Regions from separate parts of the Pleionea sp. WD8-19 genome, predicted to be linked through region 2. Evidence: predicted binding sites of a transcription regulator. Region 2 holds the regulator's gene; the other holds the start of a gene.

Region 1 (16,733 bases), on a different contig from region 2:
TGTTGTTCGAGCGTTGTATTGCGCGTTTGCAGCTCACTGATTTGTTCCTGAAAAGTTTTGCTCTTTTCAACAATCTCATTGGCTGAAGTCAGTTTGGCATTAATCGTTTTTAATTGTTCAGCGTGTTGTGTTTTCAGTTGCTCTATTTGTTGAAGTGCATCGGCAAGTTTTTGCTGTGTCTCGGCCAGTCGAATGCGTGCACCTTTGGTATCGACAATAAACCGCTCCAGGGTCCAACCTTCTCGGCCGCGGTCGTCTCTCACCTTGATATAACCCTCTTGCGGTTCTTCATCCAGAACGGTGATAGCCGATCCTGCAGGAAGGTAATAGATGATTCGATATTCATTGGTCGCGCCACTGCGAACGGCTGTACTTAAGTTGTCGGTGACGTAAGCGGTTTTTTCTGCGACCGCCGAATGGCAGATGGCGATCAGTCCTATTAGTGCGCAAATGTGTTTAAGTTTCACAAAGTGCCCCCTTTATGCGTTGTTGCCGCATTGTAAGGCAATCGTTTGGCGCTGAATAGGGTAAGAAAAATAAAATAAGTTTCGAATTGCGAGTTTTGAGCGGCGAGTCAAAAATTGAAGGATGAGAAATTTTGGTGCCGGGAGATGTAGCATCTCCCGGGATCGCTTCGGCTAGAACATTTCTTATTTATGCTTTCTGATGGGTTACGCTTTGCTTCACCACATTCTACTTTAACGTTTTACAGAAAAATGCCCTTCAAGATGAAGAAGAAGATGACCGATAGGAAAGCACCTACCGGTAACGTGACCACCCAACTCACCACAATGGTTCGTACCACACCCAGGTTAAGCGCGGCGATACCACGAGCCATACCCACACCCAGTACCGCTCCGACCAACGTTTGAGTTGTGGAAATAGGCAGTCCGGTACCAGACGCGATAACGACTGTTGTTGCGGCTGCTAATTCAGCTGCGAAACCGCGACTGGGCGTTAAATGAGTAATACCTTTACCAATGGTGGCCATCACACGGCTACCAAACAGTGCTAGGCCAGCAACAATACCAATACCGCCTAACGGCAATATCCACCAGGCGAGAGTCGCTTTAGCCGTAAATGTACCTTCGTTGGAAACGACGCTGGCAACCGCAGCTAATGGGCCAATCGCGTTCGCCACATCATTAGAGCCGTGTGCAAAAGCCATACAGCAGGCGGTTACCACCATTAAGATTGCAAATATTTTTTCCACGTTGGTGAAATGCATTTCTTTGTCAGCATTGGGATCGATTTTTACGCGATTGATAAAGAAGGCGCCAACCAAGGCAACACCAACACCAATCAAGCCGGCATAAAGGTAAGCTTCGCCACTGGAAATCTCTAAAGTGCCCGATTTAACAATGTGTTTCAGACCTTTTTTAATGGTGACCAAAGCCAACACAAACCCGGCCAGAGCCATATAAATGGGAACGTATTTTTTTGCGTTCGCAACGGGGTGTTCGGTATCGAAAATCAGTTTTTGAGCACTCATAAAGATAAGATAAGCAATGATACCTGAGATGGCTGGTGTGACGATCCAACTGCCCACGATACCACCTACTTTGCCCCAGCTTACGGCATCCATTCCTACACCAACCACAGCAAAGCCGATGATCGCGCCAACAATAGAGTGAGTCGTCGACACTGGCCATCCCCGCGCTGAAGCAATCGCCAACCAGGTACCCGCGGCAAGCAAGGCAGAGATCATTCCCAGCACCAGGAGCTCGGGTTGAGCGACAAAAGGCTCTGAACTGATAATGCCTTTACGAATGGTGGAAGTCACTTCACCACCTGCCAGGTAAGCACCAGCAAATTCAAAAATGGCAGCAATAAAGATGGCTTGTTTAATGGTTAAGGCTTTTGAACCAACCGAAGTTCCCATGGCGTTTGCGACATCGTTCGCGCCAATACCCCAGGCCATAAAAAAGCCAACGATTGCGGCGAATATGAGTAATAATGTGCCGTAGTCGGAGAAAAATTCCATTGTATTACCTGCTTAATATTTCGAAATGTTGAATAGGTTTGTTGTTATTTTCGGGCGAGCATCAGCTCGAGCTCGGAACCAACGCGTTCGGCGCGATCGCCCAAATCGCCAATCCAGTCGATGATTTTATAGAGGAAAATCACGTTCACGGCAGGCAACTCGGACTCTACGGCAAACAACTCGCGGCGCAATTGGCGTTGCAACGTGTCGGTGTCGTTTTCGATTTCATCGAGCTTGGAGATCATTTGCTCAACCAATTGAGCTTCGCGACCCCGAAATCCGGTCTCTACCAGTTCGTCGAGTTCATGAATGGCTTTGTGAGCTTGCTCGGAGGCATCAATACACCGTTGTAAGTAGGCCATAAAGCTGGCTTGCAACCCTTCCGGGATTTCCATGTGACGTCCGGTCATGAGACCCGCGATGTCTTTGGCCTTATTTGCCAGTTTATCTTGCGCCGAAACCAGCCCCAACAGATCGGTACGCGCAACGGGTAGGAATATACCTTCGGGTAGTTTCAGGCGAATTTCTTTTTTCAGATCGTCGGCTTCATTTTCCAGTTGGCTGATTTTTTGTTGTAGCGCATCAACGGTATCCCAATTTTTGGCATAGATGGCTTCTAGGAAAGGTTTCAGTTCCGAAACGCATTGATGAACCTTGTCGATGTGGTCCTGCATCGGGCGGAACGGAGAAGCGGCAAACAGGTTGCTGATTAGATTCATGGCATTCTCGTTACATGTCGGTTACGAAATAATGAAGGTGGCGATTGTAGAGAGCTGACTATCACTTGTCCACTGTGTCCAATAAGTGTCATAAAAGTGACACATTTTTCAGACAGCGACCTTCCCGTTTTAAACACTGTGGCTGTCAAAATTATAGGTGACAGTCTAAATTTAGCTGGGTAAACTGACTTTTTTCCGCAAATCCAACGAATAGACTGCTGGATGGCTAACGAAATTGAAATAAAGCTAATCGCAGAACAACAAAAAGTGAAGTCACTGATCGATATTGGCTTTGATGACGTATCTGCCGTTGATCCCTGGCAATCCAGCGAACTTAAGAACACCTACTTCGATACGGCCGACTTCAAATTACGGGAACTGAAAATTGGTCTGCGTATTCGTGTCGACGATCAAAAGTTGATTCAAACGGTTAAATCATCCGGTACCGCTGTAGGTGGACTGCACGAACGTAACGAGTCGGAAGCCGAGTTAACCGAGTTTAAAATCGATATTGAAAAAGTTGACGATCCCTACCTGAAAATTTTACTGGAAGAAGCAGTCGCTGAAGGTGGTGAGTTGGAGCCGATATTCACCACTAATTTTACGCGACATAAAACGCGGCTGCATTTTGACGATGGTACCGAAGTCGAGCTGGCACTGGATATCGGAAACATTTATTACGAGGACGACTCAAGCCCGATATCCGAAGTGGAACTCGAACTCATTGCCGGTGATGCCAAACACCTGTTTAATCTCAGCCGCTTCCTGATTTTGGAGCACGGTTTTGCCATCAGTAATGCCAGTAAAGCACGACGCGGTTATGCTTTATGTTCTTCGTTGCCGGTGACTCACCGACGTATGAGTACCATAGAGCTTGCTCAAGGAACCGAAGCAGAAAAAGCGTTCGAAGTCATATGTTATTCTGGGCTGAAGCATTGGCAATACTATGAACAGTTTTTAGACTCTTCACTGGCACCTGATGCCATTATGCAAATGTATCGTGCGCTTTTATTTGTTCAACATGTGTATCAAGTGTTCGGCAGTTTGATCCCTCGACATGCCACAGCAGATCTTCGAGCGAACTGGGAGTGGATGTCGGAGTTTATGGATAAAATTGTCACCGTGGCTCGGGATCGTCAGCATTTACAACAAATGCTCAATGAAGAACTGGCGACAGAAGAACAGCTACAGTTAGCCATCGATAAAAATCAGGAAGCGTTAAGTCGAGCTGTTGAACAATTTAAAAAGGTACTGGCATCTCCGCGTTACAACTTAGTGATGCTAGGTATCTCGGAATGGTTGTTCTTTAAACAGTGGCGTTCGTTTATAAAGGAAAATGAACTGGAGCGATTGCAGGGGCCGATTATCGAATTTGCATCGGCGCAATTGGAACATACTTTACGAGAGTTGAAACGAGAACTGGGACCCAAAATACAATTGGATGCTGAAGGTTATATTGCCCATATTTCACGATTAAGGCGGGCTCTCGATTTGGGTCTGATTTTTGGTGGCTTGTTTGATTCAAAAAAAAGACAAAAATATCGACAACCTTGGTTGGATTTATTAGCCGGTACACGTGAGATCGTATTCAATTTGTATGTTGCTAATATTTTTCAACAGTACGAAATAAAAACCGAAAAAGAGTTGTCTCGCTGGTTAGACAATCGTATGGAGTCTGTGATGGAGGCGATGGAGCAAACTCGTAAAGCCATGTTTAAAGCAAAGCCTTATTGGTTAAGGTAAGTGAATCGTTACATTTCATGTTCTTTTATTGATGCGCGTTAAATTATACAACGATTGTCATCGTGTTACTTCGGTGGCAGCGAAACACATTGAACCTCCATTAAATCGCTAAAAACAATACACTCTGAGCTAGCGAAGAGAAACAACCGGAATATTTGTATCTATCATGTCAACAAATTGGGTCGTATTAAAGTTTGGTGGTAGCAGCGTTGCAGAAGCTAAGCATTGGCAAACCATTCGAAATCAATTGAAGTTTCATTTACAACAAAATGAACGACCATTTTTAGTGTTGTCTGCGTTAAAGAATGTTTCTAATTTGTTGGAAGCGTTACTTCATCAAGCGGTGGCGGGTGTTTACCAAGTGGCCATCGAACATTTGAAAGAGCATCATCTTGGTTTTGCGTCCCAGTTAGGTTTGAATTTGCAACAAGAATTGCAGCCGTGGTTTCAGCAGCTTTCCGATACCTGTGAAGCAATACATTATGAGCAATGCATCAGTCCGCTACGGCATGCTCAGGTTGTGTCTGTAGGGGAATTACTATCGTCAACGATAGGTTTTCATTATTTAAAGCAACAAGATATCGATTGTGATTGGTTGGATTCGCGTACGTTATTGCGAGCGAACGACCGTTTAATGAGTGACACTTGGCATCATTACACCAGTAATTGTTGTGATTACACACAAGGTGAAACGATAAAAAAACAATTAGAACACAGTGCGCCAGCACTGGTTGCTCAAGGTTTTATTGCGGGTGATAAAAATGGCGATACAGTGTTATTGGGCCGAGAAGGATCAGACACTTCTGCAGCGTATTTTGGTGCTTTGTTGGATGCAAAGCGCGTAGAAATTTGGACTGACGTACCAGGGGTTTTCAGTTTTAATCCGCGCCTTATTCCTCAAGCCGTGCAATTACCGCAATTAAGTTACCATCAAGCACAGCAATTAGCGCAATCTGGTGCTAAGGTGTTACACCCACGTGCACTAGAGCCTGTTGCCAAAAAACAGATCCCCATTTACGTGAGGTCCACTAGTTTACCGAAACATCAAGGCTCATGCATTTCACAACAAGTCGCTAATATTAGTGGGTGTATGGCGATGGCGAGCGAATCGGGGTTAATTCGAGTGCGTTTACTTTCTGGGAATGCGAATGACTGTTTACAACAGTTTGCTCAATTGGGTTTTGACTTACACGCAGAAAGTGAACAACAATGGCTGTTTCGTTATGTGAACAGTGATCAAGAACAACCCGATACTGAACAACTGCAGCTGCAATTAAACAACTTTGAACTCAATATTGTCGAACACCTCGCCTCGATCACCTTAATAGGAAATGAATACAGTGGTGACTGGCAATCATCACTTCTTAATTGGATTAAACAAGAGTCAATAGCATTGGAATCTTTTGCCGAATCGATTTCGGCATGCACCTTTGTGTGTCACCAATCGGATGTGGATGAGTTGTGTCGGCGGTTGCACTACCATGTGATCGAACAGCACCCACAAAAGGAAAAGTTTGGTGATTCCTGGTTAGCGTTTATTGAATAAATTCCCGCAGTCAACTCTTATACACTCCTCTTTTTTGTAATAAAAGCATGACAATGCGTTCATAAAAGTGACTTTTATAAGCGATAAAGTAGTACCTGAACGAAGGCAAACGATGCTCTATGGAAGTTTCAAATCTTGTATTTGATAATTGAGCATTGATATTGTCGAAGGTTTAATTTGGGGGCCTGCTTTTCTTGTATCGGGATGGGTTTTAGAGTCAATCGCCGTAAAAATACAATTCAACTAAAGCAAGGAAATTGGTGAACGCACTGTTAATTGGAAGCAAGAAAGTGCTTAAGGAGAAGCCGAAACGGGCGTTTCGTATGGAAGCTCTTTATGGGATTAAACTTGAGGGTATGGATGCCCTATTTTGATTTTATCTCTTTCCAGATTAATCTTCCCGTAGTCTCGCATCCAGTTGGTCAACGATTTCACACCAATCGGAATCTTGTTCTATTGCTTCTTTTAAAAACGCTTTTTGAGCGTCGTTCCAAAAATTAGCACCGGACAAAGTTTCGTTGTCTTGCAGTCGATGCGATCGTAAAAAACTTTCAATTGCATTTTTATCTTCGGGCAATCCCAATTGAGTAAACAGTTCTTTCATGGGGTGAAAAGGTTGTTCCATAAGGTATCACCTAAGTATTTGTTGTGTAACGAAGAATGCTTTAAGTATAGAAGAATCCTTTTGAGGATAATATTCTTTTTGAGGATAAAGAAACTAATTTTTAATAGCATGTAATTATATAAGCAATGTAAAACTTGAACGAATTCCTGTTTCGATAAGTGATATTGCGTTAAGGTGCTATTTAAGGCGTTTTTATGGTTAAACATTACGAAGGTGATACGTTATGAAAATGATGAACTCTCTTTTACTGCTCAGTCTTATTTTTTCAGGAGGTTTGGCTGCAGGTGATAATAATAAGAAAAATAAAAAAGATAAGGGACTGCCACCTGGGTTACAGAAAAAACTGGAACGTGGTGGTGAGTTGCCTCCAGGTTGGCAAAAAAAGTTAAAAGTTGGTGAACGTTTGGATGATGATATTTATGTTCAAGGACAAGTGGTTGTTCCTTTAGGACGTGATGGACACTTAACCATTAGAGTCGACTCTACCTTAATAAAGCTGCATGAAAGCACTCGAAAAATATTAGAGATCATTCACCCCTAATGGGAACTAGTCGATCAAGCGATTTTCAGTTCCCTCTCCCGGAGTGATAAATAGTATTTTACTATATTTTGTTGTTTTCGCTGTATGCCAAACACCCTTGGGAACAATCGCATAGTCACCAGGTTGAGATAAGTGAATAGAATGTTGTTTGTCATTCTGTTCGAGTAGGACGGTTGTTTCGCCTGATAACAAAATAATAACTTCATCGCCGGCGGGGTGCCTTTCCCAACTGGGCCAGTCACTGTTGAACTCGTAACATGAAATAAGCTCGCAGTTTTTGAATCCATCAAAATCCTGGTCGAGATCCTGGTAAATTGTTGGAGAAAGCGCGATGGGTAAGGCTTCTTTTTTCGCATTTAAGACAATAAATTCTTTCGCGATATTGGCGAATTGATTATTCATTTAAGTGTCCTATTTTATGGTGCGTTTAAACTCGAGAAAAACACCTCGTTCGGGTCCCCATGGGACCATCGGAATTCTTCCTCCTGAACTGTGATCGGGTGTAAATACTTGCTTATCAAACAGGTTTTTAACTCTTATATGAAATTCAGAATGTTTCGAAAAACGATGTAAGTACGCGATGTTTACAATGGTTTGCTCATCCACTTTGTAACGTGAGTCTTGCTGGTTTTGAGGGAGTTGATCGCCACCTCGCTCACTCCAGTAACGTGTCGAAATGCCAAATGAATGATTATTGGGCAAGTGCCAAAGTACGCCAAAATTGAATGTGTATCTCGGGATTAAATTTGCGGTAGGATCCTTTTCCAAAGTACGATTTCCTTGTCGGTTGTAAGTGAAATTGCTGTTAATGGATACTTGCTGCCACCGATTTTGATAGTCTAATTCGATTCCTTGTCGTTTAAAGCCAGGAAAGTTTTGTAAGAGAATGCCATTGCCTTGTGGGTTTGGACCTCTTGCAATCAACTTATCGGTTTCAAGTACATATAAATTGGCCGTCAATAATTGTGAGTTTTTTGAGTAACTGTAAGCCAAGTCCAGTGTTTTGATTTCTTCCGCTTTTAAGTTAGGGTTTCCAAAAATAAAGTTATTAATATTTAATTCGGTTTGAGAAATCGTTGGTGAATTAAAACCAACCGAATAAAGAAGCTTAAAAGAACCCGCCTCGGATAATTGGTATACGAGTCCCATACGAGGGGCCAGCCGGTATCCTGCTTTTTCATTATCGATGTAACGAGCACCTACAATTAACCTTAACGTTTCGTCTTGCCATTCAAGTTGAGAAATGATCGATTGCTCGTCAATTTTTGTCGGACTTGATTGTAAAAAGTAGGGGTTTCCTTCCAAGTCGGTACTGTAATAAAGACCGGCGCTTCGCTTTTCATACTCGAGTCCACTCAGTAAGCTGAGTCGATCATCGAGTGTCCAGGTTAACATTGCTCCTAATGTTCGTCGATAGTTGTCTCGATAAGGGTTGATGTAGGATTGTTTGCCTGTAAATGTTCGCAATACTTCGACCGAGTCACCATTGGGTAATTGTACGGTTTCGGTATTTTCCTCACTGAGAAAATTTTCGATGGTGAAGTCGAGAAAGAACACGTTGTCTCGGTAGTAAATATCCCAATCTAAGTTATCTTTATGGTCCTTATAATGGAGATCGAGTAAATAGCCTTCTTTGTCATAGATCGCGCGTTCGAAAATCACGGGTAATCCACCAAGTCCATGTTCTTCGCTTTGAAAATAATGAAAATTAGTATGGATGGTGTGGTATTGAAACCCGCCATTTAAAGTAAAAAACTGCTCTTTTTGATACTGAACACCTGAGTCAGGAAATGGCTCAAACTGGGGGTTGCCTTGCCCATCGCGTCCGACTTCTCGGTAACTCGTTGCGCGATTGCCCAGCAATAAGGTTTGTGGCCATTCAACGCGATAACCCTTGTGTTGTCGCTGTGCCGAACCGCCAAAATAAAAGTGTCCCCACTCGGTTTGTTGTTGCAAACTCGCGCTGTAGTTAAAGGTGCCAAAACTACCTGCCATTATGGTGTAGGCCGATTCATCGTTGTCTTTTTTCAAAACAATATTGATAACGCCGGCTGAGGCGTTCGTACCGTAGAGTACGGAGCCGGGACCTCGAATTACTTCAATGCGCTCAATTTGCTCCAAAGGCATTCCAAAAAGTGGAATGTCGGCATGCGAAGACATCCAATAAGGTGCACCGTCGAGAAGAAAGAGCACTTTTTGGTTAAAAGTTTCAAACAAACCACGGATCATAACCTGCGTTTGACCAGGATGACTTTTCTGTATCATTACGCCAGGAATGAAAGATAAAGCATCATCTAAAGTTGCGATGCCAATGGCTTTAAGCTGCTCAAGGTTAACTGACGTGACCACAGAAGGGGCTTGAGAAACAGATTCTTCTTTTTTCGAAGCAACCGTGATTTTGAGATTTAACAACTCGTCAATGGAGAGTCTATCCAGATCTTGGTATTCGCTGGCAGACAAAGGGGGAATTAACGCAAATAATAACGTCGCGAGACTCACTGCGTTTTTTGCCCCAATTGTCATTAACCCAGTCTCCCAAATAGCGTTAAGTGATAATTATAGCTCTGCTTAAGTATAGCTTGGCTATCTATAAGAAGGAGCTTGGAATTAGGGTATTAAAAAGGCTTCTTTAACAGGTAATGGCTTGTGGGCGGGTGTCAGATCATCGATATTGTCGTCAAATTTACGAATAGCAACTTGGCAAACCATAACACCTGGCGTAGCTTGAGAGCGAAGTGATTTTCACAGAATGCAGGACTGACGTTGTGAGTAGAACCACCAGGATCAATCAGTATGTGAATTTACAACATTACAATAATTTTGGTATTGGGCAGTCTAGATATTCGCATACCGCTCGTATCAACATAAATTCGTTTTCTTGTAAGCGATTGTCTGAAGCCATTGCTTGCGCCAGTGTATCGATTAATGGTTGTTTTAATAACGGACTGAGCCGCGCCAGTCGGGTTAACGCGCGATGAAAATGATTGGCGTTAAATGTTGGAAAGGATAGGTCGTGAGGTTCGGCAGAAAAAGTTTGCATCAAATCGGTTAATAGCCGTAGTTGTTTTTCTTCGCTATGACTGCCTTGTGAAATAAAGGCCGCAAGCAGAGTTTCAATTTCTGGAAGTACATCGCTATATCGGGTAATTGTGGGTGGTAAGGGTTTATCGTCCGAGGTGGACAATAGCAGCAAAGAAAATATTAAATACTCTTGTAATGAAACTTGCTTGTCGCAATCCACCAGTTTTTTACAGTGACTTTTGATCGTCGACTTGTCTTTCTGGGAGTAATTTTTAATTCTGGGTAATGCCAAATCGAGTAATAAAAAGCGTTGCTCCGTGGAAAGTGGAGCCAAATCCGGTAATAAGTGAGCAATAGCTTGCAAGTTGTTTTCACTCAACCAAGCGCTCGATTGTTGCATTATTTCAGCTCGAGGCAATGTGTTGTAAAGCACCATTAACGTATAAATCAAGTGTTCACATTGATAATTGGGATGCGTATCGCGTGCCACCTGCTTCAGCGAGTCGGGCAATAAACTGAGTTGCCATTGAGTGTTATCGATTTGTGACAGGTTAACCTGTCCTACTTGAGCACTTAAGCTACTGGCTAATATTGCCGCTTGTGTAAATGTCTCCTGAGAGCTCGAGCTTTGTTTCTCAGTCTCGTGGTTATCCGATGACTGCCGATGTGTTGAAACTTTCGGAGGAATAAATCGCGGATCGATTTGTTCAATGCGCTGATCAATCGGTGGATGAGTTGCCAGCATATTGTTAAACAAATGAATACGATGGGATCGTTCAAAGCACATATGACTCAATTCTTCTGCTGATTTATTGCTAAGAAATGAATGCATGGTATCAACTTTAATTTTGTAAAGCGCATTGGCAATACCCGTTTTATCGCGCGTGTATTGTACGGCTGAAGCATCGGCGAGAAACTCCCTTTGTCTGGATATTGCTGCTTTGATCAAACGACCAAAAAATAACCCCAGATAACCGACCAACATAATGGCTAAACCCAGCAAGGCCAGCTGCGCGCCACCTTTTTTTCGACTCGAACTACTGCCCCCACCTCGCATTAAAAACTCACCGAGTTGGCCTATCACTAAAATTCCTGCAAGAATACCAATCAAATAAATATTGAGTCGCATATCGCCGTTAAAAATATGGCTGTATTCGTGACCAATAACACCTTGCATTTCCTGTCGATTCAGCTTTTCCAGGCTACCACGTGTTACGACCAAACAGGTATTGTGGGGCTCAGTACCGGCAACAAAGGCGTTAATCGCCGATTCTTCTTCCATAATAAAAATACGCGGCATGGGAATGCCGGCGGCAATCGACATTTCTTCGACAATATTGATGAGCTGGCGTTCCTTTTGATCCTTACTGTGCAGATCTACGGGTTTGGCACCGACCATAAGCACGGCTTTAAAGCCCCCACCTCGTTTTAACTGTGCCCAACGGACCAGGCTGGTCATGATAATTACCAGCAAAGTGATTGCCGTAACGCTCCAAGCAATGGGTTGTTGCCAGTAAAGCCCAAAGGCTGTGCAATAAATATTACTGGCGCACAAGCCGAAGTACACTGCTAGGTTTATTAATAAGGCTATGGCAAGCACCGCTAGCGAGAAAAACAGAATAAGTCGCTTGGTGTGTGTACGGGCTTGCTGTTGGTGTTCGAAAAAATTCATGATGAGAGCTTAGAACTATTCTGTGGGAATAACAAAGTGACTTTTAATCCACCTTGCTTGCGGTTTGCAATCAGCATTTTACCACCGTGAGCCTCGACAATTTCACGACACAAAGGCAAACCAAGACCACTGCCGCCAGTTTTGGTGGAATAAAAAGGAAGTAGTGCGTTAGTTAGGTTGTTATCATTCATGCCTTTGCCGCGATCTTTTACCTGGATTTCAAAAGCCTCGGTGCTGATTTTGCAGTGTACTTCAATGGCATCGGTTGTTGAGCCTGACTCATAGGCATTTTTTAGCAGATTAAGCATTACCTGCTGTAATTGAGAAGGATCGGCATACAGCGTTTCTCCGTTCTGCAGTCCGTAAACGTTAAAAGGCTTCAGCTGATTCAGCGACTCAAAAAAAGGTCGACTTTCAATAATACTGCACTGAGGTTTCGGTAGTCGTGCAAAACGTGCATAGCCCTCGATAAATTGTTGCAGATAACGTGCTCGTTCTTCCATGGTTGCAAATATAGTTTGAAACTGTTGCTGCTGAGCGCGTTCGCTGAGCAATTGACCCGAGTGGGCAAGGGACGAAAGGGGAGCCAATGAATTGTTGAGCTCGTGACTGATCAAACGAATCACTTTTTTCCAGATGCTGACTTCTTGGCGACTTAGCTCTTTGGTTAATATTTTAAATAATAGCAATTGATGCGTTCGTCCGTTAAGCAGAAATCGATTTTGAGTCAGGTGATAGGTTTCGGTTTGTTCATCCTGACTAATGGTAAACAAACCACTTAAGCCGGAATCGACTGCTTTTAAAAACGGCGATGGTAATTGTGTTAACAACTGATGAAACGCACTGCCGTTAATGGGCTTTCCATTTCGTACTAAGTTACGGGCCGCGCTATTGCTGTAAATGATTTTATCGTGATCATCAATCAGCAGTAATGCAAGTGGTGTTGACTGAATCACGGTATCTAGTAACAGTTCACGTTGATAGATATGCAGCCGTTCGTTGCGCAGTGACTCGCCAACTCTGTTGTAAATGTCAATGAGCGAACCCAGCTCGTCGTTTTGATGTTTTGCGATGGACACGCTAAAGTCGTTATCGAGAAAGTTTTGAAAGCCATCATTTAATGCCAAAAGGGATTTATGAACAGGGCGTAAAAATACTCGTAGTCCGAGCAAACTGGCTGGAAAAAGAACGGTTGCAGCAAGCATAAATGTTAGCACAACGTCCTCTAACCAGTGGTGTAAAACCAGGACAAAGAGCATGCACGTCATGATAAGCAGGCTTACGAATATAGCAAACTTTGCTTCCAGACTAAGAGGTAGTTTCAAAGGTCAGCCCTCACGCGGGATCTGATATTTATCGAGACGACGATATAAGGATTGTCGGCTTAATCCCAATTGTTTGGCCGTTTGTGAAATATTGTTTTTATTTTGACTTAATATATTGATAAGTGTATCTCGATCGGGTTCCTGGAATAATTTATCTTGTGTGTTATTGGTGTTGTATTCAATGCCGAGGTTATTGGCTTTAATGCAGCCATCTGTGGCCAATAATGAAGCACGCCGCATTACGTTTTCCAATTCGCGTACGTTACCTGGCCAGTGGTATTGTTGCAATGCGTGTTCAGCTTCGTTGGAAAGCACCAGGTTATCGGGCATAAAATGCAATGCCAGTGGAATAATATCATCACTGCGTTCGGCAAGTGGCGCCAATTTAATTTCTATCACATTGAGTCGATAAAACAAATCTTCGCGAAATTCACCTTTGGTAATGGCTTGTTGTAAGTCGCTATTAGTGGCGCTGATTAAACGTACATTCACGCGACGCGTTTGCGAGCTGCCTAGCCGCTCGAATTCACCGGTTTGCAAAACTCTTAACAGTTTTATTTGGCCGGAAAGTGGTAGGTTGCCAATTTCATCGAGAAATAGCGTACCACCATCCGCCGCTTCAAAACGGCCAATGCGTTGTTTATTGGCACCGGTAAAAGCACCTGCTTCGGCGCCAAACAATTCTGCTTCCATTAATTCAGTTGGCAATGCACCCACGTTCACTTTGACAAAAGGCTTTTCGTTCACGCGCGAATTTGCCTGAATGATTTCTGCGACTTTTTCTTTACCGGAACCATTAGGACCTGTGATTAATACTGGTATATCTGCATGAGCTATTTGTGTGGCAATGGTAAGCGTTTGCAGCATGGAAGAACTACTGAAAACGGTACCGCAAAGATTAAACTTTTCTGACAGGGCAAGCGCTTGATCGGTATTTTGTTGCAAGAGTGAATGCGTTTGTTGGCGCAATTGTGCCAGCTCAAGCAAATTATTAACGGTAGTTATTAATTTATTATCATCCCATGGTTTGGTTAGGTAATCGGCCGCACCTTGTTTCACGAGCTCAACCGCCATTTGAAGGTTACCCCAAGCCGTTAAAAGGATCACGGGCAAGTCAGGATATGACGATTGAATTTGATGAAATAACTCTCGGCCTTCTTCGCCTGACGTGGTGTCTTCACTGAAATTCATATCCTGAATCACAAGATCAATACTTTCTTGTTGCAAAATTTTAATACCATGCTCAGGTGATTCAGCGTACATGGTTTGTATATCGTACAACGAAAACAAAACGCTCAGTGCAGTGGCGATGCTCGGATTGTCATCAATTACCAGAATTTGACTCATTGGCTGTCGGTATTATTAATTTATTGGATTATTCTAAAGTAGAACTTGGAGTAAGACTACTGATTAACTAAGGTTGATTTATTTTTTATAAGTAGAAATAACCTCGGCAAGTTTAAGTTGAACTCGCCGAAGCTTGTAAAGGCCAGACTCATTACAACGTTTGAGTTGCTACGGCTGGTGAGATTTTGCTTGCGCGTAAAGCCGGGAACCATACGGCCAAAATACCTGTTAACAGCATTATCAGAACGCCGAACGTTATATAGTTGGTTTCCAGTGGTGGCAGCTCAAATGTATCGACTAAATACATATTGAAACCGACCGCCATTATTGTCCCTAAAGTCACGCCAATCGAAGTCAACAAGATATTTTCGGTAATAAAATATCTTTGAATGTCAATACGACTGGCTCCAAGTGCTCTGCGTGTACCAATTTGTTTAATGCGTTGATTGATATTAAAACTCACAATTCCCACAATACCCAGCGCAGTAATCACCAATAACAATGCGATAACAATCAGCAAAATTTTTGTCATAGCTGCGTCGCGGCGATAACTGCGTTCACGATTTTCGGCCATAGTAGAAATGCCATTTATCACACGATCAGGATTACGCTCTAATAATTTGTGTTCGATTTGGCCCATGACTTCGTTCATGGCACTGGGCTCAACTCGAACCAACATGCGCCTGAAACTACGCAGCCCAATGGAGGGAACCAAAACGATTTTGTCATAGTGTTTGGAATTCGCCCAGGGATTAACCAAATGTCCGACAACGCCTATGATGGTTTCAGGTGAGCCGCCGCTGTAAAGTTGCTTTCCTATCGGACTTTCGTCACCAAACAATTGCTTAGCCAACGCTTCGGTAATAATGGCGACTTTGGGATCGATAGTGCTGTCCGTATATTCAACTTCCTGTTCGGTAAAGTTGCGACCTTCGATCAGTGAGATGCCTAAACTGTTTAATAAATGAGAGTCTGCGGTGTAGAAAGCCGCATTGATATCGTGGCCTTCTTGAGAGGCAGAAACGGAACTGGAGTCACCTCCGCCTCCCAAAGGTACTGCATTAATAACTACGGCGTCGATCACTCCGGGCATATTGCGAACTAGCTCTTGATCAGCGCGGATATTGTATTCCATATCGTAATTGTCACCAAAAGCAGCAATGTTCATGGTAAATATTTCTGCTTCCGGAACACCACTTTCGGTATTCATCCGACCGATGCGTTCAGTTATGATATGAACCGCGTTAACAACCACCGCAAGTGTAAAAGCAATTTGCAAAACAATCAGTAAAGTGCTGCTTTTGTGACGCAATAGAGTGCTTAATATAGGCTTTATTTCCAACATACTGTTTCTCCTATTGAGTCTTTAAGTAGAGCGCTGGATGAGTTGTACAAATTTTCCATGCTGGGTATAAACCCGCGAGTAAACTGGAGCCCAAAGCGATAGCGATGGCCGCAATAACCAGAGTAAAATCCATGTGTGCAAGTTGGTCATCGTAATGTCCGTATAATCTAGCGTTTCCGTAAAGTCCTAGCTGCGCTAGCAAGATACCTAGAACGCCTCCAAATAATCCGATTAAACCCACATCAACCAGATGTTGAATAAATATTTGTCTTCGACTGGCACCGAGTGCTCGGCGAACGCCAACTTCAGGTGCGCGACGTAAAAACTTCGCTAGCAGTAATCCAATAGTGTTGATCATACAAACGGCAAGAAACATAAAGGACAGACCGATGAGTACCGAATTATCTTCACTGACCACTCGATTGTATTCCATCCACTGCATTACATTTTTAATGTCGCCACGGGCCTCTTTTTTTGCGAAACGATTGAATGGTCGCTGTTGTTCGATGTAAGCGGCAAGATGATCCTTGTATTGGCGCTGATGCTGATCAGTATCCAGTTGCACCCAATACTGCAGCCAAAGTTTTTCTGAACGCAAACGGTCTTGATACGTGGCTAATACTTCTGGTTTCCAACCGTTGGTATTGCCCCAGGAAGGAAGTTCAAGAGCCGGAAGCAAAGAGAAGGGAATATAAAGTTGTTCGGTTGGATGAAAACCTCCGTTGTTTACGTCGTAAAAACGAGGTGTCAGATTCCAATCATCAATCACGCCAATCACGGTAAATTGATTTTTACTTAAGTTAACGGTTTTTCCGATACTGTTTTTACCATCGAATAGTCGGTCGTTAAGTTGTTTGCCAAGAAT
Region 2 (16,733 bases):
CCACTTTAGCCACAGCATCCGGATTTTCGCTAAACACCAATTGCATAAAACGATCGTCTTCCACTTTAAAGTGCTTCAGCTCAACATCAATACCATCAAACGTCTGGTAAGTCAGCTCAAATTCCGGGTGTTTTTCTTCAGGCTTAAACTCGGCAACCGGGAGTACATCGGTAATGGTTAATCCGCTTAGACCACCCGTCAATGCATTCAGTTTGTACCCTTGAGTCAGTTGTTTGGATGACCCTGGCTCTGGCTTAATAGAAAAATTCTCCGCCCCATCACCGCGCTCTAAAGTGTATTCCAACTTATCGTTACGTCGAGAAATACGACGAACCTGTTGCTCATTAATATCCAGTATTTTGGTGTCTATCCAGTCTGCCGTTTCAGTTGCTATCGACAGTGACTGATCAAGCAAGTAACTTTGAGCATCGTTTTTTCGGCGCACATAGACACCATTAACTCCGCTGCTGGAATTTCCAACGATTAGCTCCAGTAATGCTTGTTGTTCGTTGAAAATGGATAATAATGTTCCTTCACCCTCTTGCCCAGGATCCGCAACATTCAAGTGAGAATAACGCTCAGGTCGAGACGTTTTCTTTTCCACTAAACGTCCTTTGCTTAATCCATCGATCAGTTCTCGCAACTTACCTGTATTGATCGGGTAATTATCTTTTTCTAGTAACCCCCATCCCTTTTCAGTTTTGCTCAACGCCAGATAGGCCTCTCCTTTTTTAAGTGTCACTCGATTCATGTTATTCACGATCGAATTGCTTTCAGTGAGCAACAATGGTTGCTCACTTAAGGAATCCGTATCGCTTTCTCGATTCACTAAAAATAAAGTAATGATTAATAATGCCGCGAAAGTAGCGACTGCATTAATCAGATGTTTTTTACTGGTCATAATCGCTCCTTAAACTGCATCCTTTAAAGATTGGCTCTGTGCACGTCGACGCGACAAACTCACAAATAAGGCAACAATAATGAGTACTGCAGGAATCAAAAACATATTCAACATTGCTAGACGCGTTCCTAAAGCTTCAATGTCTTTGTCCAACTGATGCCGTACATTGCGAAGCTCTTTACGAATGCTGAGTTTTTTCTGCTGGAAATCTTTGATCGCCTGCTCTTGCTCAGGAGAAAGTACCAATACACCTTGCTCATTGACATTGGTTTGCAGCTCTTTTAACTGCTGTTCCGTTTGTTGCAACTGTTGCTGCAGTTCCTGCTCTTTGCTCAGAAATTTCATTTCGGCTTCCAAACGAAGGTTTTGAACCACTTCAAACGGTCGACTGTATCGACCACGACCTCGCAAACCGATCAGATCAGAACTTCCCGACATGACATCGACTAAGTTGTAAAACCAGTCGCCGTTATCGGCAAAAGCTTGCGCAAATGCCTGACCGAATACCTGCTGAACCTGAACCCACATCATATCCGCTAACATATCAACATCAGCAACCACCAAGATATTCGAGTTTGATTTGGATGTTGCTAGATGTTGCTCCTGTTGACCTTCTGGAATCTTGTCTGAATACGCCGAATTAAAGACACCTTCAATGCGAGCTGCAATAACGTGTTGCTTATTTTCGGAACGAAAATCTTTTAACAACTCAGAAGGATCGGGCAAAAATTGAATACGAGATTTATCCACTAACATGGATTGTTCCGTTGTCGAAATGATTGGGTGTAAGGTCAGCGCATTTTTTTGCTCTCCATCTTTACCATCCGTATTGCTATTCAACAACTCAATCGCGCCGGCGCTGTGAACATTTATCGACTCAAGCCCCTGCCCCAGAAGCTCAGCTTCAGAAAGTTGTTGCTGCCCTAAAGACAATACCAAAGGATGTCGCATACGCTGGCCTCGCATATTCAAGTACATTGCCAGTTGACTGTCGGCAACGACTTTATCCATGGGTAAGTTGAATCCCCAGGCATTAAACAGGCTGTTTAAATCTTGTCCTGGAAAACTTTGCGGAAACGGATTTTGAGGGCCAGAAGGCTGACGATCGACAAAAGAGTTCGGATCAGTAAAGACAACCAGTTTACCACCGGACAATACATATTGATCGATGGCGTAGAGCGCTTCATCACTCAATCCTTTCGGCTGTATCAATAACAACAAATCCAGATCCTCAGGGAGTTCCGTAAAATCCTTTTCCAGTGTTTTAACATCGAACAACTGCTCAATTTGTTGCATCACATACCAAGCTTGCTTCGGCTGACGCGCAATAGGATCAAATCCGCCATTTGCTGAAACACCATCTACCAAGCCCAGAACTGGCTGTTTACTTTGATTCAAGCGATAAATCAGACGACTGATGTCGTATTCCAAAAAAGCCTCTTTCTCAGGATGAAAATACGGCAGTAACTGTTTGTCATCGACACTGTTGGTCCCTGCCAGTCCAAAATAGATATCATCACCACTGGCGCTTTGACCTATTGCTTGCAATCCAAACTCGGAAGCCTTGTCTTCGTCTTCAGAGAACGGCTCCGGATCGATCACATGCAGTACCAGTTTTCCTTTCGATAAACTTTCGTACTCCTCCAATAACTCTCTCACGCGTTTTGCGTAATTTCGAATCGTTGGTTGCGACTCGCTGGCCCGTTCTGAGAAAAAATAATACAGATTGATGGGTTCATCCAGCGATTTTAAAATATTGCGAGTACCGTCACTCACACTATAAAGTTGCGTTTCGGTTAAATCGAACCTTACACCTTTAAACAATAATTGATTAATGGTAACCACCAATAAAAACAAACCAACAAGCGTTAGCAGCCCCAAACGAGAAAACAATTTATTCATTCGCTTTGCTCCTTAATTTGCTTTCTTCGCATCAATGATAATCACCGATGCGATTAATGAAAATGCAATAACGATGGCAAAATAAAACACATCGCGGAGGTCCAATACACCTTTAGATATGGCATCAAAGTGCGTTAAAAAGCTGAGCGATGCGATGGCATCGATTATCCATTGCGGCAACCAACCCGAAAAGAAGTCAAGTAACGCAGGGAAACCAATAAATAGAAAAACAAAGCTCACAACGAGCGACAAAATAAAAGCAATAACCTGATTCGACGTCGCGGCCGATATGCACATTCCAATGGCAAGATACGCACCGGCTAATAAAAAGCTTCCCAAATAGCCTGCGAATATAATTCCGTTGTCTGGCTCACCCAAATAATTCACGGTAAACCAAATAGGAAACGTGAGAAATAAAGCGAGGCCAGCCACCAACCAGGCCGCCAGAAACTTTGCCAATGCGACTTGTGATAATTTAATTGGCAAAGTGAGTAGCAGCTCAATCGTCCCAGACCGACGTTCATCCGCCCAGATACGCATAGCCAGTGCGGGCATTAAAAATAAATAAAGCCACGGATGAAAGCTGAAAAAAACATCCAATTCTGCTTGCCCGCGTTGATAAAACCCACCCAACTCAAAAGTAAATAGCCCGCACAACACTAAAAAGATAATGATAAAAACCAATGCCAGCGGTGTCGCAAAGTAACTTTTCACTTCACGCTTTAACAAGTGACCGATCATAAAATTATTCATGTTAAGCCCCTCGAGTGATTTGACGGAAAACATCATCCAGCTGTCCACTGGTTAACTGCAATCCGGAGTATTGAATTTGTTTTTCATTGAGTTTGGCAACCAGTGGAGCCAAAGCTTTGACGCCGTCACCTTTTATCAGCAGTTTGCGATCGCCATTTAAGTGTACCGACTCAACCCCTTCAATTTGTTTAACAAACTGGTAATCTTGAGCCGGATCCCAGTTCACACGTATAGCATTGTGTTCGTCAGATTGAGCAATGAGCTCTTCAGGTGTTCCATCAAATAATTTTTTCCCATGCGCAATAATCATGGCTCGGTTACAAACCGCGGAGACCTCTTCCAATATATGGGTAGAAATAATAATGATCTTGTCTTTCGCCATATTGCGAATCAGGTTACGCACTTGATGCTTTTGATTGGGGTCCAAACCATCGGTTGGTTCATCCATGATCAAAATTAAAGGATCATGAATAATCGCTTGAGCAATCCCAACCCGGCGCTTAAAACCTTTTGATAAAGTCTGAATCGGCTTGTAAATCACTTCTTGCAGCTCTACTTTACGGATCACATCGGCCAATCGCTCAATCAGCGCATCTCCGCTGTATCCTCGTACTTCGGCAATGAAATACAAAAAGTCATAGACCGTCATATCTTCGTAGGCAGGAGCACCTTCCGGCAAATAACCGATCAGCTGTTTACAGCGAACCGGATCCTGCTCAATATTATGACCATTGATTTCAATATTGCCGCCCGATGCAGAAAGAAACCCGGTTAGCATTTTCATTGTTGTGGATTTACCGGCGCCATTTGGACCAAGAAATCCTAAAATATCACCTTCTTTCACTTCGAAAGACAAATTTTCGACCGCACAAAAGTCGTCGAAGTAGCGAGTGAGTCCCGTTACCTTAATCATTTTATTTCTCCCGACTTTTAATATGTCACTGGAAGGCCAGCAGCTTATCGAACCCACTAGCCAAAAGGAAAGCTGAAATTATTAGGATTAATTTTGATTTTTCAAGAGGTAAATTTGTGAAATTTTTCCAGATTTTCAACGGTTTCCCTGCAGGCCACCGGTATGCCAAAGCAGCACTCGCTCACCAAGCGTCGTTCCGGTAGCATTGACAAGTCCTTTTAAAGCCATGCACATTTTAAGGGTATAAACCGGTTCCAGTGGCAGCGACCAAAATTGCTCCAGTTGGTGTTGTTCCATTTTCATGGTGTTATCGATTTTGCCAAAGCCCCGACCACAATAATCATGCACCAATTTTAGATTCTCAGGCCACTCAATCGATGAAACTTCAGATAAGTGGCGTAAGCTGGTTTCTAATGAACGAGCTCCTTTCAATACAACGACCCCTATCACTGGACAGCGCCAGCCTCTGCGTAACACACCGGCAGCAATTCCTAACGCGGTACAACCTGTGCCTACTGGAACCAATATGCTGTCCGGTTCAAATTCAAGCTCATCCACCGAATCCATCACACCGCGCAATCCAAACCTATCGCTGCCTCCTTCTGGTAACCAAAAGGCGTCCGGATCCATTACTTGCTGTAATGCTAAATTAGGTTGTTCCCGCAACAGCCGAAAGGTCAACTTGTCAATAAATCGGAGCTCTGTTCGCCAACCTTGAATATCGAACAACGTAGCAGCAAACGAGTCAGGTCTATGGCCTCGAATAAAAAAGATGGAGGGAATTTTGAGCTTATGGCACAAATAACTGAGCGCATGTAGGAAGTTAGAACGATTTCCCCCCATTGATACAACTCTGGAGGGAGGCGTATTCAACCATTCGTTGCTCCAATATAGGAGTTTTCGCGCTTTATTTCCGGATATTTGCGGGTGAATTAGATCATCTCGTTTAATCCAAAGCGCTACTGACGACGCCCAATCGGGAGAGTCAAGAGGCTGCAAGGGCGAAGGAAAGCAAAAATTAAGCGCATTTAAATTGCTCACGACAAGCGATAGAATTTAGAAAGTTGCGTTAGAAAGATTAGAAGAGCAAATAGGAATCAATGCCGCTACAGGTTAGCGACATCGGCCATGATTAACCAAGAAGTATCACGTTTACGTCGATCCACTCTCACACGTCGGTCCAGCCCGAAGTTACTGAGTAAGTTTTCCAGTCGGCGATTGTTATTGGTTCGACGTCGATCAATCCGACGTTCCGGTCCAATGTAGTAACGATCACCATTCGATTCTGCAAAATACGCAGCTGGTGTATCACTCATTGTCTTAGTAACCTCTTGTGAGAAAAGTCGCACCTTGAACAAAAAACATCCATATTCAGTCAAGATACTTGCATTTTAGTCTTACCTTTGAGAATTTCCAAAATTATCCACGATATTCGGCAAAATAATACGGATAACCGGGTAAGATTTTGATTAATATTTCACCATGTGATAAAAACGGCGGCGATTATGGCCTTTTTAGATAAAGTATGTCGATGTAAAAAAGTCACAATTTTGATGGCTCACGGTGCTGGTGCCGATGCAGACTCTGAATTTATGCGACAGATCAAGCAATTACTAGAGCACGATGATGTACAAGTTGTACGGTTTAATTTCCCTTATATGGCATTGAGTACTCAAGATGGCAAACGGCGTCCCCCCGATAGGATGCCCAAACTTTTGCAATGTTTTAGCGAAAACATTGAACAATTGGAGTGCAAAAACCTTTGGATTGGCGGCAAGTCTATGGGTGGAAGAGTAGCCACTATGTTACATCTGCACCCAAAGGTTATCGGTACTTTTGTACTAGGGTATCCTTTTCATCCACCAGGAAAACCCGACAAACTCAGAACGGAACACTTTAAGGACATGGTCAAACCCTGCTTGATTTTACAAGGCGAAAGAGACACATTTGGCAGTCGGCAGGAGGTCGCATCTTACCCGCTGCCTTCATCGGTTGATATCCGTTGGGTAAAAGATGGTGATCACAGCTTTAAGCCAAGAAAAGCCAGTGGCGTGACTCAAATCGAAAATATCACTTACGCCGCTCAATCAATCAGCGAGAAAATCTTTTCAACGTTACCGAACGATTAGAGCGTGTTTATCTATTATTTTTTACCCATTAATGCTTCAAGGTCCGTTTTCGTTAATTTAAGAATTCCTTCCGGATTTATAATTAAAAAAGGCTCACCCGTGGGTGAGCCTTTCGCCTCGCGAATCAAATTTCCGATATTACTTAATCAGTTCTAACAACTCTTCAACTTTGCTTGCAGGTAGCGGAATATAACCGTCTTTAACAACGATTTCTTGACCGGACTTGGAAAGAACCATTTTTACGAACTCGCGCTCTAGCGGCGATAACGGTTTGTTCGGGTTTTTATTTACATAAACATAAAGGTAGCGGCTTAAAGGAAATTTACCGTTCAAAGCATTTTCTGAAGTTGCTTCAACAAAAGCATCCCCTTCTTTTTTCGCCAGCGGAACTAAACGGACGCCTGAAGTTTTGTAACCGATACCTGAATAACCGATACCATTTTTAGACTGGCTAATGGCTTGAACCACAGCAGCAGAGCCCGGTTGCTCATTGACACTGTTTTTATAATCACCTTTACAAAGTGCTTTCTTTTTAAAATAACCGTAAGTACCAGAAACCGAGTTACGACCGTATAATTGAATGTCGCCCAAACCATTAATCCCTAACTGGTCCCACTTGGAAATATCTGCATCAGAGCGGCATTTACGAGTGGATGAAAAAATCGCATCGACCTGAGCAATGGTTAAACCTTGAATGGGATTGTCTTTATTTACGTAAACAGCCAAAGCATCAATCGCAACAGGAATAGCCAAAGGCTTGTATCCGTGTTTTTTTTCGAAAGCAGCGGTCTCTTTGCTCTTCATTTTGCGACTCATCGGTCCGAAATTCGATGTGCCTTGAGTCAATGCTGGAGGCGCAGTAGATGAGCCAGCAGCCTGAATTTGAATATTCACGTTTGGGTACATACGCTTGTATTCTTCAGCCCAAAAGGTCATCAGGTTAGCCAATGTGTCGGAACCTACTGACGACAAGTTGCCTGAAATACCGCTGGTTTTTGTATACTCAGGTAATTTAGGGTCAACTTTGGACTCGGCAATTACGTGAGAATTGGCTAAAGCAGCCGCCATACTGGCCGCAATTGCAACGTTTTTTAGCAATTTCATGATACTCTCCCAAAAATGTCTTTTATCCCCCGAATCAGGATGCAAGCATGATAGGCACCAAATGTTTCCTTTTTATGACACATCATGCAATTCTATTTTTAAAACCAAATCAGCTCGTTACAAGCCGTACTGGATTCACTGCAATATCAAAAATGGCCGCTTTTAGCCGATCAATTGACAGCATGGAAATAGCAATAAAAGCAACTTCCTTTGCCAACTTCACTTTCAACCTGTAAGCGCGAACCATGGCGTTCAAGAATGTGTTTTACAATGGCCAGACCAAGCCCGGTGCCACCAACTTCTCGATCACGACCATCATCTACGCGATAAAAGCGTTCGGTAAGCCGTGGTAAATGTATCGGATCAATCCCTGGCCCCGTATCGCTCACCGACATTTTCAAGCCTTTGTTATCCGTTTCCCATGCCACAACAATATCGCCGCCTACCGGCGTGTAACGTACCGCATTAAAAATAAGATTAGAGAAAGCGCTATGCAATTCTTTCTCGTTCCCTTTTACAGAGTATTCCGTTTCACATGTGAATTGAATATTGTGTTTTCCATCGCTTAATGCTCGCGCTTCTTCGCAAATATGTTTTAGTATTAAGTGAGGCTTTACTGCACTTTGTCGTATCGGCTCATCTCCCGATTCCAACTTAGATAACGTCAACAAATCATCCACCAATGAGCGCATACGCATCACTTGCTGCCCCATTTGATCGATAGGCCGATGAAAAAAACTGGGTAACTGCTCTTTAGAGTCGCTAAAAATCTCAACATAACCATTAACCACCGTTAATGGCGTGCGTAACTCATGAGAAACATTCGCCACAAAATCTTGACGCATTTTTTCCAGTTGATATAACCGGGTAACGTTGCGAATCATTAAAAGCCGTTGATTTCGATTGTAAGCGGTGAGTCTTAGCGACAGTTTGGTATCATCGTCGACTGGTGAGGTAATTTCGACCGGCAACACATAGTCTTGTTGTTCCAGATAATTGACAAACTTGGGGTTACGCAGCAGGTTGGTGATCCTTTGTCCCACATCTTGTTTTGAATTAAACCCTAATAGTGCCTCCGCTGACTTGTTAAACCAGACGATTTCACCAAACTCGCCTAGTACAACTGCACCGTCGGGCAGTGCAGCGGTTGAAGCTCGAAACTCACTTAAAATATTGGCCAAACGTTTACGCGATTTACGATTGCGTTTTTGCAGCAAGTAAATGCTATGAAAGATATCGCTCCAAATCCCTTCCGATTCCGGAGGGTACAAATTGCGCGAAGACGTAAGCCAGTGTTTCAGTCGATAAATTTGTCTTAAATGCCACCCCAGATACAACGCGGTAATGGCAAATAAAATTTCGCCGGTATAGCCGGTAAACAAACCTATGACTATACCAACCGCTGCGGTAAGCGAAACAAACCAGATTTCCACACCCCAATAGCGGAAACTTCGCATAATCAACTCTTTTCGAACCTACCGACTCGCACGACGCGACTAACCACGATGAGAAAAGCGATAGCCCGCTCCACGTACGGTTTGTATGTAATTTTCAATTCCAAATGGAGCCAAAGCTTTTCGTAAGCGACGTATATGAACATCAACGGTTCGCTCTTCAACAATCACTTGATGCCCCCACACCGAATCGAGCAATTGACTTCGCGTAAACACACGCTCTTGATGCTCCAAAAAAAACAACAGTAATTTGTATTCGGTGGGTCCCATTTTCACCGACTGACCATCAACAGTGACTCGGTGACTTGCGGTATCGAGGCGAAGACGTCCCGATTCAATCACTTTTTCAGAAGCGACACTGGGTTCAGTTCGACGTAAAACCGCTCTGATTCGAGCCATTAACTCTCGTGGAGAAAACGGCTTGATCACATAGTCATCCGCACCAGCATCCAGTCCTTTAATACGGTCGTCTTCTTCACCACGAGCTGTGAGCATGATCACGGGAACTTCCTTAAATAAAGTACTCTTTTTCACTTTTCGAGTCATCTCGATTCCGGAAGCACCTGGCAACATCCAGTCGACCAGTAACAGATCAGGAATGGTTTCTTCCTGTAACAACGATAACGCTTTTTCGGCAGTCCCCGCTTGTAACGTAGAATAGCCCGCCTGCTCCAACGAAAACACCAACATTTCACGTATGTCGCGTTCGTCTTCAACGACCATAATGGTTGCACTCATAACCTAACCTATTCTATAAAGTGTTTCGAATATTACTTCAACATGTTCTAACTTCGTATAAAATGTCAGAAAACACGATTCTTAAAATTACTCTTCGCGCCCTTTTGCTAACTCTTCCATTTCTTCTAAACTGACGTGACGCACGTCTTTACCTTCCACCAAATAAATGACGTACTCACAAATATTTCGTGCGTGATCGCCTATTCGTTCTAATGCACGCGCCGACCACATCACATCCAGTGCAGAAGAAATGCTTCTTGGATCTTCCATCATATAAGTGATCAATTGACGAGTTATCGCATTGTATTCTTCGTCGGCCGTTTTCTCCTTTTGCGCAACACTTAAAGCGGCTTGAGTGTCTAGGCGAGCAAACGCATCCAGCGCTTCATGCAACATGGTTTTTACATGGTTGCCTAAATGAATTACCGAGCCAAACTGCTTTTTAGACGGAATAGAGTCTTCCATCGACAATGCAATATGCTTCGCCATTCGAGCAATTTTCTCTGCCTCATCACCTACACGCTCTAGATCGGTAATCGTTTTAATAATGGCGACCACCAAACGCAAGTCACCTGCTGCCGGTTGACGCTTCGCTAAAATACGAGTGCATTCCTCATCAATGCTCACTTCATAAGCATTCACTTTTTGATCACGTTCAATGATCTCTTTCGATAACTCTGAATCCAGTGTAGATAAAGCTTCCATCGCCAGCTCAATTTGCTCTTCAACCATTCCGCCCATGGTCAAAACACGCTGGCGGACGTTTTCCAGCTCTTCATTAAACTGTCGAGATATGTGTTGCGTAAATTGGCTTTTATCCATCATTTTGAATTACTCGCTATTAGTTTCACTCGTTTGTCTGGAGAGCGTGATAACTATCTCTCTTCAATACTATGTCGTCTTAATTTAACCATACCGCCCGGTAATATAATCTTCGGTTTTCTTTTTACGAGGGTTAGTAAAAATCACATCGGTTTTATCAAATTCGACCAAGTCTCCCATGTACATAAAAGCGGTATAATCGGAAACACGTGCCGCTTGTTGCATGTTATGTGTAACGATGACAATGGTGTATTGGTCTTTCAAATCGTGGATCAATTCTTCAATTTTTAAAGTCGAGATGGGATCCAATGCCGAAGCAGGCTCATCCAAAAGCAAAACTTCCGGTTGTACAGCAATGGCGCGAGCAATTACCAGTCGCTGTTGTTGACCACCAGACATACCTAATGCATTGTCATCAAGACGGTCTTTCACCTCATCCCATAGTGCTGCACCTTTAAGCGCCCACTCAACCACTTCATCCAGAACGCTGCGTTTGTTGATCCCTTGTAAACGCAAACCATAGGCCACATTTTCATAAATGGACTTGGGAAACGGGTTGGGTTTTTGAAACACCATACCAACATTGCGTCTTAAATCCGCAACATTGACATCATGACCGTAAATGTTTTTGTCGTTTAATCGAATGGCACCTTCGGTACGCGCAATATCGACCAGATCGTTCATACGGTTAAAACAGCGTAATAAAGTCGATTTACCGCAACCACTGGGACCGATAAATGCCGTGACCTTCTTTTCCGGAATCTGCAAGTTAATATCGTAAAGCGCTTGTTTTTCACCGTAATACAAATTTAGCTGGTCTACTTCCAGTGCAATTTTTTCGCCTTTCAGCGCATTTAAATTAACACCATCCATCGTATCGTCTTTGTTCAAATCGAGTTTCAGTTCTGCAGTCATAGGTTCACCTATTTGAAAATCTTCACGCTTGCTCATATTCAATCGTCAATCCGTCATTTAATGTTCTAGCGACTTGTATTTTTCACGCAGTCGGTTACGGATTTTTATAGCGGTAATGTTGAGCAAAATGATTACCAATACCAATAAAAGTGCGGTTGCGTAAACCAGTGGCCGCGCCGCCTCTACGTTGGGACTCTGAAAGCCAACGTCATATATATGAAAGCCGAGGTGCATGAATTTACGCTCTAAATGAATAAAGGGCGCATTAGCATCGAGTGGTAAAGTTGGCGCTAGTTTCACAACCCCTACCAGCATTAGCGGTGCAACCTCACCCGCTGCGCGAGCAATCGCCAATATTAGACCGGTCATCATTGCCGGACTCGCCATTGGTAAAACAGTTCGCCACAGCGTTTCAATTTTTGTTGCACCAAGAGCCAAGCTGCCTTCACGGATTGATTTAGGAATTCGCGATAAACCTTCTTCCGTTGAAACAATAACAACGGGTAAAGTCAATAATGCTAAAGTGATTGAAGCCCACATCAACCCAGAGGTTCCGAACGTTGGTGCCGGCTTCGCTTCGGGATAAAACAGCTCGTCGATACTACCACCCAAAAAATACACAAAAAAGCCAAGCCCAAATACACCGTAAACGATGGAAGGAACACCAGCCAGATTATTGACAGCAATTCGGATCAAGCGCGTTAAAAACCCTTGTTTGGCGTATTCATGCAAATAAACCGCAGCAACAACACCAAAAGGTGTGACCATAATCGACATCAGTATTACCATCATTACGGTACCAAATATTGCGGGAAAGACACCGCCTTCAGTGTTAGCTTCTCGCGGCTCGTCAAATATAAACTCGCCTACTTTACTGAAGTAATGCCCAACTTTATCAAACCACCCCATCAAATTGGGTTGAAACGCCATCACAATATTAGCCGCACGAATACTCACCTGTTTACCATCGATGGTCCGAGCGCTTATTGTGTCGCGATTGGCTTGTTCGTATAAAGCGAACATTTTTGCTTGCAACACTTCAAAGTCAGCTTTAAGTTGCTTTTCCTGTGCCTCAATTTCTGCCAATGCTTCTGGCGAATCCTCACGGTTAAGTTGTAAACGGCGGCGCTCCAAACGGAGTTGTTCCAGCTCGTAGTTAATAGATCCGATATCGTCTTTTTCCAGCTCTTTAACTTCATCGTGAATTTTATTCGCTCGCTCGATCGCCAAAAACAGTGCGTTTTGAAGTTGCTCATTGTCATCGTTGTCAAAGTCTTTATTGTCAAAGCGGACACTTTCAATAAATCCATAAAAGTTACCCCATTCTCGACGTTCCAAAACCATTACGTCGTCTCGACGCGTTTCAGAGAGTAAGTTTTTTATTTTGATCCAACGAAAATCCAATCCATAGATATCACGATTGCCAACTTTTAACAGTAATTGTTTATACTCTTTCGGATCTTTGCCTTTGGGTAATTCTTCATCGTAGAGTTCGCCCATCGACAAAAGAGTACCGCCATCGGATTGCTTCGTTTCATACACCGTAACATCCGCGGGCCAAAAATGACTCAAGCCGCGCACAGCAATTAACAGCAATAAGCTCAATACCATAACCAGAGCGATAGCAATGGCACCAGCATTAAACCAGACCCAATGTTCACCCGATTTAAAAAATTTCTCTTTCATTTATTCAGCCTAACAATCTATGGGTTACAACGAGCCGTATTTTCTACGTAATCGATGACGAATATTTTCTGCCAGTGTATTAAACACAAAGGTAAAAACAAAAAGCACAAATCCTGCAAGGAAGAGCACTCGATAATGCGATGACCCTACTTCAGACTCCGGCATTTCTACGGCAATATTGGCGGATAAAGTGCGCATACCTTCAAAAATATTGGCTTCCATAATGGGTGTATTACCGGTGGCCATCAGCACGATCATCGTTTCACCAACGGCACGACCTAAACCTATCATCACGGCAGAAAAAATACCGGGACTCGCCGTAGGAAGCACCACTCGAACCAGCGTTTGCCATGGACTTGCACCCAACGCTAACGAACCACTGGTCAAATGCTTCGGTACGCTGAAAATCGCATCTTCAGCAATTGAAAATATGGTTGGAATCACCGCAAATCCCATAGCAATACCAACCACAAGTGAATTTCGTTGGTCATAATTAATGCCCAACGATTCAAGCCAGACACGCATATCACCATCAAACAATGCTTTTTCGACCGGATAGCTGAACGCCAAACAAGCCCAAGCAACTAATACAATAACAGGAATCAATAAGGCAGCTTGCCAACCATCAGGAATGTGTTGCTTTAAGCTTGAAGGTAAGAAGTGCCAAAATGCACCGAAACCAATAATAAACAGTGGCAATAAAATAAGAATTAAAAATACACCGGGAAGGTTTTCCTCCATCGCAGGAGCAAGCCAGAGCCCCGCAAGAAACCCCAGAATTACGGTCGGTAATGCCTCCATAATTTCCACCGCAGGCTTTACCATGGTGCGCATTTTTGGCGCCATAAAATACGCGGTAAAAATAGCACCACAAATGGCTAAGGGCATCGCAAATAACATGGCGTAAAATGCCGCTTTTAAGGTACCAAAGCTTAAAGGAATCAATGAGAACTTGGCTTCAAAGTCGGTATTCGATGCTGAAGATTGCCAAGTATATTGAGGTTCCGGATAACTCTCATACCATACCTTGCTCCAAAGTGCTGACCAAGACAAATCCGGATGTTCGTTATCTAATTGCCATGTTGAAAGATCGTTTCCATTAGTAATGACAATTCGGCTTGAACGTGGATTAATTACCATTTGAGACGATTCTTTTATGCCGTCTAACGATTCCAACAATAGTCTTCGATGAGATGTTGCATAAAAAACACCAATCTGGTTTTTCTTATCCAGTGCCAAGAATCCTTTGCGACGAATTTCTGGAACAATCGTTTTAACTGCCGCATCGCTGAACTCGAAGCTTCGAATATGAGTTAAACGATACGTATTCTTTTCATCGCGCACGGGAAACCATTGCGAAATATTCCCTTTGTCATCACCGAAAATTAATGACATCCCACCAAGTAAAAACTTGACTTCCGTTATCTTCGTCTGAGTCGGAACCAACGACAAACGCTCATTCGTGTGCAGCTCCTCATCTTCGTACCAATAACTTTGCATTTCCCCTGCTGAGTTGATGACATACAACCATTGACCCGCTTGATCGTGTAATAAATAGTCGATGCTAATATCACTATTTATGGATTGATTAGCGACTTCATCAAGAGTTAGTTCATCATCGAGAAATGACTGCTCAAAAAGAAAACGAACAAATCGAATTTCCTGCTCCTGATCAGCGGCAACGACGCTTAAAAATTCTTCACCTTTAGCCACAGACAAGGCAGCTATTGGTGCATTAAATAGTTCGATGCCATCTTCACCATAGGGGTATTCAACATCGGGCGTAATTTTTCGCTTGTCATCAGGGTAGCTGATTCGAAAGACCATTTTAGCCAACAGCACTCGCCCCGAAGAGAGCCCAAGTGCCAACAAGTTTTCTTCTCGATTGGCAAAATTGGCCTGCGTAACCCTTTCGCCTTCATTCAATTGAAGCTGATTTTGATCAACCGTTTTACCGGTAGTCGCATCGAAGAAGGATAATTTACCCGACTCTTCAAGTTTAAAACCGATTTCGCCGTACTCTTCCATTCCCCAGATAAGGCTGTCCTCAACCGAGTAAACGTACGAGGTTTCGGGAAGAATTTCGGCACTTTTAAAAATGGGAAAAACGACATACAACAAATAAAAGAAGATCATCACAACCGCAACAATAACGGAAACACCACCGAATGCGATGCCGTACTTGGCAGTTAAGTCTTTGATTTTTCTAAAAGTATGGTGTCCACTCTCAGTCTGATTATCGAGCAATTCGCGTACTCGATTTTTGACCGCATCGTAGTCGTTACTAATATCGTTCATGAGCTGCTTGCTTTGAGAAATATGGCGGATATTGTAAAAGTGGAACATGACAGTTATATGACAAACCGTCATACGTTTCCAGCCCATTCAAAAAATTACCCAACCTACTGATTTTACACAAGTTATTGAAAGCCTTCTGGGCCTATCGATGCTTTGGGTAATAATTGTGTGAATCTTCTGTCATAGGGCTGAAATATTCATGAAATATTACTTTTTGCGTTGTTAAATTAAGGCATCTCCATTTTTTCTCTATTATAATCACGACCTCCCGAGTCATAGATATCCAAAACATTGATATCATTACAATTGCAATACAATTGTCACAATAACCTTCTATGATAGCGGCCATCTGATTTTGAGTTTTACATAACTGGGAGTATTTGCATGAACTTTAATAAAAAAGTAGCTGCAGTAGCAGTGACAATAGCAACCTACGGGTTCACAGGCAGTGTATTGGCGGATGATGATGTGTCCGTTGATGTTTACGGGAAGTTGAATGTCACCTTTCAACAAACAGACGATGCCGACTTAGATGGTATGGAGCTTAAAAGTAATGCTTCACGTTTCGGAATTAAAGGTAAAGCCAAACTGTCCGATTCGCTAAAAGGTATTTATCAACTGGAATGGGAAGTCGACCCCGTTGATGAGAAAGATACAAAAGACAATCACATTAAATCACGTAATCAATTTGTTGGTCTAGCGGGTGGTTTTGGTGAGTTAATCGCAGGGCGATTCGATACACCTCTGAAAAAAGCTCAAGGTAAAGTCGACTTATTTAACGATTTAGAAGGCGATATTAAAAACATCTTCGTAGGTGAAAATCGGTCCGATAATATTTTTCAGTACACATCACCTAAATTTGCTGGTGGATTAAAAGTGAAATTGGCAATGTCTTCCAAAGGAAAAGGTAGCCCAGAAGAAACTCAACTCATCGATACCGATCATGATAACGATCCAAATACTCCAGATGTCGCGATTAAATACAATAACGAAATTACCGACGCAACATCGTTCTCACTTGAGTACGCTTCGGATAACTTATTCGTTGCACTGGCCCAAGACTCTGACGTTGACGGTGATCAAACTAAGACGACGCGCTTAACGACGCAATACAAGTT

The links. The regulator PhoB, encoded in region 2, activates phosphate uptake and scavenging genes when phosphate is short. The targets are predictions, from matches to a motif close to TGTCATANNNNTGTCANA.
Region 1: the regulator PhoB is predicted to act here: its motif matches at 2,790-2,807, upstream of ACTUJY_RS01170 (TIGR00153 family protein).

The regions. Positions count from the first base shown of each region.
Region 1 covers NZ_JBUZOU010000001.1:273,708-290,440, reverse strand. Annotated here, with positions in the region: gene ACTUJY_RS01180 (TIGR04211 family SH3 domain-containing protein) at 1-467, opposite strand, end outside; gene ACTUJY_RS01175 (inorganic phosphate transporter) at 707-1,984, opposite strand; gene ACTUJY_RS01170 (TIGR00153 family protein) at 2,029-2,703, opposite strand; gene ACTUJY_RS01165 (CYTH and CHAD domain-containing protein) at 2,926-4,446, shown strand; gene ACTUJY_RS01160 (aspartate kinase) at 4,613-5,992, shown strand; gene ACTUJY_RS01155 (DUF2789 domain-containing protein) at 6,384-6,617, opposite strand; gene ACTUJY_RS01150 (hypothetical protein) at 6,841-7,158, shown strand; gene ACTUJY_RS01145 (cupin domain-containing protein) at 7,165-7,560, opposite strand; gene ACTUJY_RS01140 (TonB-dependent receptor plug domain-containing protein) at 7,570-9,681, opposite strand; gene ACTUJY_RS01135 (M48 family metallopeptidase) at 9,968-11,851, opposite strand; gene ACTUJY_RS01130 (sensor histidine kinase) at 11,848-13,068, opposite strand; gene ACTUJY_RS01125 (sigma-54-dependent transcriptional regulator) at 13,180-14,523, opposite strand; gene ACTUJY_RS01120 (ABC transporter permease) at 14,675-15,868, opposite strand; gene ACTUJY_RS01115 (ABC transporter permease) at 15,879-16,733, opposite strand, start outside.
Region 2 covers NZ_JBUZOU010000003.1:193,488-210,220, reverse strand. Annotated here, with positions in the region: gene ACTUJY_RS05215 (DUF4340 domain-containing protein) at 1-901, opposite strand, end outside; gene ACTUJY_RS05210 (Gldg family protein) at 911-2,803, opposite strand; gene ACTUJY_RS05205 (ABC transporter permease) at 2,816-3,556, opposite strand; gene ACTUJY_RS05200 (ABC transporter ATP-binding protein) at 3,558-4,469, opposite strand; gene ACTUJY_RS05195 (1-aminocyclopropane-1-carboxylate deaminase/D-cysteine desulfhydrase) at 4,605-5,510, opposite strand; gene ACTUJY_RS05190 (hypothetical protein) at 5,576-5,785, opposite strand; gene ACTUJY_RS05185 (alpha/beta family hydrolase) at 5,975-6,598, shown strand; gene ACTUJY_RS05180 (PstS family phosphate ABC transporter substrate-binding protein) at 6,737-7,702, opposite strand; gene phoR (phosphate regulon sensor histidine kinase PhoR) at 7,873-9,159, opposite strand; gene phoB (phosphate regulon transcriptional regulator PhoB) at 9,199-9,894, opposite strand; gene phoU (phosphate signaling complex protein PhoU) at 9,982-10,719, opposite strand; gene pstB (phosphate ABC transporter ATP-binding protein PstB) at 10,801-11,589, opposite strand; gene pstA (phosphate ABC transporter permease PstA) at 11,689-13,317, opposite strand; gene ACTUJY_RS05150 (ABC transporter permease subunit) at 13,342-15,615, opposite strand; gene ACTUJY_RS05145 (porin) at 16,000-16,733, shown strand, end outside.